DNA from 2 places in the Mesorhizobium sp. M0761 genome. Region 1 is predicted to be linked to the other one. Evidence: riboswitches for the same ligand, from Rfam matches in the RefSeq annotation. Region 1 holds a riboswitch; the other holds the start of a gene.

Region 1 (4,355 bases):
ATGCGTGGGGCTGGTACGATTCATCAGCCTATCGCGAGATTCTGGCCTTGCGCACCCACAACTCCCACGCCGATGTGATCATCGCCGATGGCGTTCAGCACCCGCACAAGGCGACGGACGTGCTGGAATAGGGGCAAACTACCGCTTCAGCAAGAACACCGCTTGCTGGCCGAAGAAATTCCAGAACCACCATGGCATCGACAGGCCGATCTTCTGGCCGTTGCCGTCGAGCGCGGTGGCTTTCTCGACCGAAGCGCCGAGTTCCTCGACCAGATTGACGAAGTCGCGGATGGTGCAGAAATGGATGTTGGGCGTGTCGTACCAGGAATAGGGCAGGTCCGCGGTCACCGGCATCCGGCCATTGACGAACAGCGACAGCCGCACCCGCCAGTGGCCGAAATTGGGGAAGGAGACGATGGCGCGGTTGCCGATTCGCAGCAGCTCGTCGAGCACCAGCTTCGGGTTGCGGGTCGCCTGCAGCGTCTGAGACAGGACGACGAAGTCAAAACCCTTGTCCGGATAGAATTCGAGGTCGGTATCGGCATCGCCCTGGATGACCGAGAGACCGCGCGCCACGCATTCATTGACGCCGCGCTGTGACAGCTCCAGCCCGCGGCCGTCGACCTGCTTGGTCTCCTGCAGGAGTTCGAGCAGCAGGCCGTCGCCGGAGCCGACATCGAGCACCCGCGACTGCGGCGGTATCAGGTTGGCCACGACTTCGAGGTCGACGCGCTGGCTGCCATTGACGCTCATGAGGCGAGCCCCCTTGCGCGGGCCGCCGAGCCGATGAAGCCCTTGATGGCGGCAAACAGTTCGGGTTCATCGAGCAGGAAGGCATCATGGCCGCGGTCGGTGTCGATCTCGACGAAGGAGACGGAGGCGCCGGCGGCGTTGAGCGCATGCACGATCGAGCGGCTCTCCTCGGTCGGGAACAGCCAGTCCGAGGTGAAGGACACCAGGCAGAAGCGGGTCTTGGTCCCGGCAAAGGCATCTGCCAACCGGCCGCCATGGTCGGCGGCGAGGTCGAAATAATCCATCGAACGGGTCATGTAGAGGTAGGAGTTGGCGTCGAAGCGGTCGACGAATGTCATGCCCTGGTGGCGCAGATAGCTTTCGATCTGGAAATCTGCGTCGAAACCGAAGGTCAGCGCTTCGCGGTCCTGCAGATTGCGGCCGAATTTCCGATGCAGGGCGGCTTCCGACAGATAGGTGATGTGGGCGGCCATGCGCGCCACGGCGAGCCCCTTTTCCGGGCGCTTGCCGTGCTCGAAATATTTGCCGCCATGCCAGTCCGGATCAGCCATGACAGCCTGGCGGCCGACCTCGTGGAAGGCGATGTTCTGCGAGGAATGGCGTGCGCCTGTGGCGATCGGCAGGGCCGAGAAGACGCGCTCGGAATAGCATGACGCCCATTCCAGCACCTGCATGCCGCCCATCGAGCCGCCGAGCACGCAAAACAGCTTTTCGATGCCGAAATGGTCGACCAGCATCAGTTGCGCCCGCACCATGTCGCGGATGGTGATGATTGGCAGGTCGAGGCCGTAGGGCTTGCCGGTGGCGGGATTGGTCGAGGCCGGACCGGTGGAGCCGAGGCAGCCGCCGATGACGTTGGAGCAAATGACGAAGAAGCGGTTGGTGTCGATGATCTTGCCGGGACCGATCAGCACTTCCCACCAGCCGGGCTTGCCGGTCACCGGATTGGTGCTGGCGACATGCTGGTCGCCGGTCAGCGCGTGGCAGACCAGGATGGCGTTGGTGCGGGCATCGTTGAGGGCGCCATATGTCTGGTAGGCGATCTGGAACGGCGACAAAAGCGTGCCGGCGTCAAGCTTCAGCGGCTTGTCAGGGCCAAAACGCAACACAGGGCTCGACGGGTTGTCGGCCTCGTTGTTGGTTTTTGTAGCGCGGAGCGCGGCCATGTGACTCTCCTTGCCCGCAGTCAGGCAATAAAAAACCGGCAATGCGATCGCAAAGCCGGTTACGTCACGCAAACGGCCCTTTAGCGAGTTGTTTAACGTGGCTGCAAGCCGACCGGCCAAATCACCACGGAACTGTTGCGTTCTTCTAGAACTCGTGCGGCCCGGCGTCAACGGCCAGCTATTGCCCGCCTCTCGACATTCGCGGCTACGGCTTGTATTTCCGCTGCGGCCTCCGGACGGAGGCATTCTCGATGGATTTGCGACATGGACAAGACAGCGGACAAGGCACGACCGACGCCCCGCGCGGGCATTATGGACATCGACGCCTATGTGCCGGGCAAGAGCACAGCACCGGCCGGCGTCGCCAAGGTCCATAAACTATCGTCGAACGAGAACCCGCTCGGCCCGTCGCCGAAGGCGATCGAGGCCGCGCGTGAAGTGGCTGCCAAGCTCGATGTCTATCCCGATGGCACCGCCCGCCGGCTGCGCGAGGCGATCGCCGAGGTGCATGGCCTCAACCCGGCAAACATCATCTGCTCCAACGGTTCTGACGAGATACTTGGCCTGCTGGCGCAGACCTATCTTGCGCCAGGCGATGAGGCGATTTTTACCGAACATGCCTTCATGGTCTACAAGATCTACATTCAGTCGGCGGGGGCCAAGCCGGTTGCTGTGAAGGAAACCGAGGAACGCGCCGACGTCGACGCGATCCTGGCCGCGGTGACGCCGCGGACCAAAATCATCTTCCTCGCCAATCCCAACAATCCGACCGGAACCTATCTGCCGTTCCAGGAGGTCCGCCGCCTGCATTCCGCGCTCCCGGGCAACGTGCTTCTGGTGCTGGACGCGGCCTATGCCGAATATGTCAGGCGCAATGACTATGAGGCCGGCATCGAGCTGGCGGGCAGCGCACAGAATGTGGTCATGACCCGCACCTTCTCCAAGCTTGGCCTTGGCGGCGCGCGCATCGGCTGGATGTATGGCCCACTGCACATCGTCGATGCCATCAACCGCATCCGCGGCCCTTTCAACGTTAACGCAACAGCGATCGAGGCCGGCATTGCCGCCATCCGCGACCGCGCCCATGTCGAGCGCAGTTCGTTGCACAACGAGACCTGGCTTACCTGGCTGAATGAAGAACTGACGAAGCTTGGGCTGCGCGTGACGCCCAGCGTCGGCAATTTCGTCCTCATCCACTTTCCCGACGACAAGAGGCATTCGGCTGAGGCGGCGGACGATTACCTCACCCAGCGCGGCTATATATTGCGGCGCGTTACCGGCTATGGCTTTCCCAATGCGCTGCGCATGAGCGTCGGCACCGAAGAAGCAAATCGCGGCGTCATCGATGCCCTCACGACATTCCTGAAAAGCTGAAACAATGACAGCACCGATGTTTGAAAAGATCGCGCTGGTCGGCATCGGCCTGATCGGCTCGTCGCTGGCCCGCATCATCCGCCGCGAGGGCCTGGCCCGCCATGTCGCCATCGCGACGCGCAGCCCGGCCACGCTGGCGCGGGCGAAGGAGCTCGGTCTTGGCGAGAGCTACACCACCGACGCCAGGGAAGCGGTCCGCGACGCCGACCTGATCATCGTCTCGGTGCCAGTGGGGTCGTCGGGCGAGGTGGCGCAAGAGATCGCAGCGGCGCTGAAAAAAGGCGCCATCCTCACCGATGTCGGTTCGACCAAGGCCTCCGTCATTGCGCAAATGCAGCCCTATGTGCCGGACGGCGTGCACTTCATTCCGGGACATCCACTGGCGGGTACGGAGAAATCGGGCCCGGATGCGGGTTTCGCCGAGCTGTTCGAAAACCGTTGGTGCATCTTCACGCCGCTGCCCGGCACCGATCCGGCGGCGCTGGAAAAGCTTTCGGAGTTCTGGCGGCGCTGCGGCTCCAACATCGACACGATGGACCCGCAGCATCATGATATGACGCTGGCCATCGTTTCGCATCTTCCGCATATCATCGCCTACAACATCGTCGGCACCGCCGACGATCTGGAATCGGTGACCAAGTCGGAAGTGATCAAATATTCGGCTTCCGGTTTCCGCGACTTCACCCGTCTGGCCGCCTCCGACCCGACCATGTGGCGCGACGTGTGCCTGCACAACAAGGATGCCATCCTGGAAATGCTGGCGCGCTTTTCAGAGGACCTCGCCTCGCTGCAGCGGGCGATCCGCTGGGGCGACGGCGACAAGCTGTTCGACCTGTTCACCCGCACCCGGGCCGTTCGCCGTTCGATCATCGAGGCCGGCCAGGACATCGACGTGCCGGATTTTGGCCGCCAGGCGGTGGAACATCCGGCGAAGAGCTAAGTCTCCTCAAGCGGGCCATGTCGCCGCGACCATGGCCATTCCTCGTCCCTGTTTGGCGCCCCCAGCCGGCCGCCGAAGCGCTGGCATTTGAGCGCGGCCGCCGCGCTGGCAAAGCGCAACGC
Region 2 (4,355 bases), on a different contig from region 1:
ATAGAGCGGCTCCCAGAAATCGGCGGCATCCTGGGCGGCGCGCTTGTCGACATCGATCAAGCCGGTGTGATGCTTGCCGCGATAGCCGACCAGGCCGTTCTGGTCGCCGTCAAGATCGATCGACAGCGCAATGCCGCCGCCGGAAATGTTGGGCGGCTCGGTCGCCACCAGCATCTCGGCGCGGTGCAATTCGTTCAGCTCTGCCTCCGACAACAGCGCGTTGCCGGTGCGAAAGCGGATCTGCGACAGTCTCGATCCAGCGCGTACGACGATCGGGAAGGTGCGCGGACTGACTTCAAGATAAAGCGGTCCGTGATAGCCGGCGGCGATCTTGTCGAACTCATGGCCGCGATCGGTCATCACCCGGGTGAAGATGTCGAGCCGGCCTGTCGAGCTCTTCGGGTTGGCCGAGGCCGACACGTTTGCGGGCAGCGCCAGGCTTTCGAGCAGCGGCACGATGTAGACGCAGCCGGTTTCCAGCACCGCGCCCTCGGCGAGACTGAACTCATGCAATTTCAGCCGGTGAAGCTTGTCGGCCACCAGATGATCGGGACCCGGCAGGAAGGAGGCGCGCACGCGAAAAGCCTTGTCGCCGAGCCTCAGATCGAGGCTCGCCGGCTGCACCTGGTCGACATCGAGCGCGCGCGGCGACTCCAGCGCGCCGGACTGAAACAGCGCGGAAATGTCCTGATCGGGAAGAATGCCTGTCTGCCGCAAAAGGCTGGCTCCGCTCCAAGGTCGGTCTCTTTGTGGCAGGTTCTTGCCGCAAAACCGCTGGATATTATTGCGGAACCTGCCTAGTACAAACCTCTTAATGAAGCCGGCAATTGACGCAAGCGCAGGTGAGGTCTAAAGGGTCGTTATCCCGTGGTGATTTGGCCGGTCGGCTTGCAGCCACGTTAAACAAGTCGCTAAAGGACCGTCGGGCCGCAAGGCCATATGGACCGGTTGCGACTTTCGCGGCCGGTTTTTTTGTGTCTGGAACAAAAGCGATGAGCACCAAGAAGCGTAACTGGAAACCTCAGACCGCACTCGTGCACGGGGGAACGCTGCGTTCCCAGTTCGGCGAGACGTCCGAAGCGATGTACCTCACCCAAGGCTATGTCTACGAGACGGCGCAGGCTGCCGAGGCCCGTTTCAAGGGCGAGGAGCCGGGCTTCATCTATTCGCGCTATGCCAACCCTACCGTCGACATGTTCGAAAAGCGCATGTGCGCGCTGGAGGGTGCCGAAGATGCGCGCGCCACGGCGTCCGGCATGGCTGCGGTGACGGCAGCGCTCCTGTGCAGCGCCAAGGCCGGCGACCATATCGTTGCGGCGCGCGCGCTGTTCGGCTCCTGCCGCTGGGTGGTGGAGACGCTGGCGCCGAAATACGGCATCGAGGCAACGCTGGTCGACGGGACCGACATCGCCAACTGGGAAAAGGCGGTGCGGCCGAACACGAAACTGTTCTTCCTGGAAAGCCCGACCAATCCGACGCTGGAAGTGGTCGACATCGCAGCGGTGGCGGCGCTCGCCACCTCGATCGGCGCCAGGCTGATCGTCGACAATGTCTTTGCCACGCCCTTGCAGCAGAAGCCCTTGCAGCTCGGCGCCCATATCGTCGTCTACTCCGCGACCAAGCACATTGACGGCCAGGGACGCTGTCTCGGCGGCATCATCCTGTCGGACAAGAAATGGATCGACGAGAATTTGCACGACTATTTCCGCCACACCGGCCCGAGCCTGTCGCCGTTCAACGCCTGGACGCTGCTCAAGGGCCTGGAGACGCTGCCGGTTCGGGTGCGCCAGCAGACGGAAAGCGCGGCCAAGATCGCGGATTTCATGGCAGGACGGCCGGAAATCGCCCGCGTCATCTATCCCGGCCGCGCCGACCACCCGCAGGCCGACATCGTCAAGAAGCAGATGACGGGCGGATCGACGCTGATCTGCCTCGACGTGAAGGGCGGCAAGCAGGCGGCCTTCGCCTTGCAGAACGCGCTCGACATCGTGCTGATCTCCAACAATCTCGGCGACGCCAAGAGCCTGATCACCCATCCGGCGACCACCACGCACAAGAACCTCAGCGACGAAGCTCGCGCCGAGCTTGGCATCGGGCCGGGAACGCTCAGGCTGTCGGTCGGTCTTGAGGATACGGACGATCTGCTGGAGGACGTTGCGCAGGCGCTGAAGGCAGCCGGGTAGGCCGCGAGGCGTCACGCTCCCGACGAAGCCTCTTCCAGCTCGGCTGCCTTGGTGCCGATGATCATGGTGTTGCCGCGCCAATCGACGGCGCCGCTCAGCCAGCCGCGCGCCCAGATGGCGGGAAGCATCATGTCGCGGACCATCATCGCCGGGACCATGCGCAGCGACAGATGCCAGCCCTTGGCCGCGGCCAGCGCGCATTCGGGAATGTAGGCCGCCGTCAGCACGGCCAACACCGTGGCCGGCAGGCTGATGCCGGCACTTGCTGCCGCCACCAGCGCCAACGCCAACGGCACGGCGACGCCGGTCAGGATCTCGGGTGCGAAAAACAGCGGGAAAGTGACGCGGCGCAACCGCGCCCAGCGCGCCTGACGCGACCAGATGTCGGCAAGTCGGCGCTGCCCCAGTGGTTGCTCGAAAGGCGAGGCAACGAGATTGACGCGCAGGCCCAGTCCGTTGACCAGCTTGGTTGCAGCAGCATCCTCGGCGATCTCGGCGGCCAGCGCGCGGATACCGCCATTGGTATCGAGCATCGGCTTGTTCCACAGCATGCTCTTGCCCTGGGCAAAGCCGAGGCCAAGCGCCTCGCCGGCATATTGCCAGCGCGCCTGCAGCGTGTTGAGGAACGCGCATTCGACCTCGGCCCAAAAGCCATCCGGCCGAGAGCCGATCGGCGTCGAGCAGATAAGCCCGGTATTGGTCCGCCAGGCCGCCATCAGGTGCTGGACGTAATCCCTTGGCATCAGCACGTTGGAATCCGCCAGAATAACCCAATGATAGCGCGCCGCTTCCCAGCCCTTGACGCAGTTGTTGAGCTTCGGGTTGCTGCTGACGCGGTCGTCGCCGATCAGCAGCCGGGCCGGCACGTTGGGAAACAGGACGATCGCCCTGTTTATCAGTTTGACGACGGGATCGTCGGCGTGAGCGACGCAGAAGATCAGTTCGTAGCGCGGCCAGTCGAGCGAGAAGGCTCGCTGCAGCGTCTCTTGTGTGAACGGCTCCACGCCGCGCGACGGCACGACGATCGAGACCGGTGGCTGCTCGCCGGACGGCGGAGGGATAAGGCGACGCGCTTGCAGTTTCGACGAAGCAAGCAGGATGCTGGCGAGATTGGAAAGAAGCAAAGCGGAGGAAGCGAAGGCGGCTGTGAGAGCTGGTTCCATCGAGATCTGGTCACTCCGGAAAGGCCGCTCGCGGCTGCTTTGTCAGTCGACAGATGGGCCTTGAGTCGCCGGCAAGGTTTGCGCACACCAACATTGTCATGTGTCACTTAAATGACATTGTTTGTCGGCACTGCGCTTTGAGGCTGTCAGGACATGCCGCTCTGCGCGTATCAAACCGCATGGCGCGACAAATGTTCCCTGCTGCGCAACCGGAGCAGCCCATGTACCGCGCCGTCACGCGCAACATCGAAGTGCAGGTCAGACCGTTCTACCTGGAGGACCGCTCGGACCCGGCGGAGAACCGTTATGTCTGGGGCTACCAGGTGACGATCGACAACCAGTCGGACGATTTCGTGCAGCTTATGGCGCGTTACTGGCACATCACCGACGGCAGCGGCCGGGTCGAGGAAGTGCGCGGCGCCGGCGTGGTCGGCGACCAGCCTGAGCTCAATCCCGGCGACAGCTATCAATACACGTCAGGCTGCCCGCTCTCGACGCCCTCCGGCTTCATGGTCGGCCACTACACCATGCGCAACAAAAAGGGCGAGACGTTCGACGTCGCTATTCCCGCGTTTTCGCTGGATCTGCCGGGGACCCGACGGACGGTGAATTAGGGGTTTTCTCCCCGTCACTATACGGGGAGAAATGCCCGGCAGGGCAATGAGGGGCAGCGCCAGAGTCATGAGGTTATCTTCCACGCACATGACCTAGGCTATGCGCGGCCATTCACCAAAGTTCGCGCTGCCCTCATCCGCCCTTCGGGCACCTTCTCCCCGTGAACGGGGAGAAGGAAGAGATGCTACTGAGTTGCAAACTCCGCCGGGTCGAAGTCGTACTGCTTCGAGCAGAACTCGCAGGCGACGTGGATGCCGCCATCTTCGGTGCTGTCCTTGATCTCCTGCGCGGAAAACCCCTCGAGGATGCCGCGTATCTTGTCCCTTGAGCAGGAACATTGGTCGGCGACCGGCACGCCGCCGAAGACGCGCACGCCATGTTCGTGGAACAGCCT

Evidence for each region. Region 1 has a riboswitch for S-adenosylmethionine ahead of metX (homoserine O-acetyltransferase MetX). Riboswitches for the same ligand answer to the same signal wherever they lie in the genome.
Region 2: another riboswitch for S-adenosylmethionine. It lies ahead of NKI32_RS09800 (O-succinylhomoserine sulfhydrylase); the one in region 1 lies ahead of metX (homoserine O-acetyltransferase MetX).

What each region holds. Positions count from the first base shown of each region.
Region 1 covers NZ_JAMYPF010000019.1:95,132-99,486, reverse strand. The annotation lists gene NKI32_RS25425 (DUF1330 domain-containing protein) at 1-131, shown strand, start outside; gene metW (methionine biosynthesis protein MetW) at 139-753, opposite strand; gene metX (homoserine O-acetyltransferase MetX) at 750-1,919, opposite strand; SAM riboswitch at 1,980-2,057, opposite strand; gene hisC (histidinol-phosphate transaminase) at 2,184-3,293, shown strand; gene NKI32_RS25405 (prephenate/arogenate dehydrogenase family protein) at 3,298-4,233, shown strand; partial or broken gene NKI32_RS25400 (sugar kinase) at 4,240-4,355, opposite strand, start outside.
Region 2 covers NZ_JAMYPF010000005.1:1,474-5,828, forward strand. The annotation lists gene NKI32_RS09795 (2'-deoxycytidine 5'-triphosphate deaminase) at 1-717, opposite strand, end outside; SAM riboswitch at 858-935, shown strand; gene NKI32_RS09800 (O-succinylhomoserine sulfhydrylase) at 993-2,183, shown strand; gene NKI32_RS09805 (ceramide glucosyltransferase) at 2,195-3,346, opposite strand; gene apaG (Co2+/Mg2+ efflux facilitator ApaG/CorD) at 3,568-3,960, shown strand; gene NKI32_RS09815 (Hsp33 family molecular chaperone) at 4,146-4,355, opposite strand, start outside.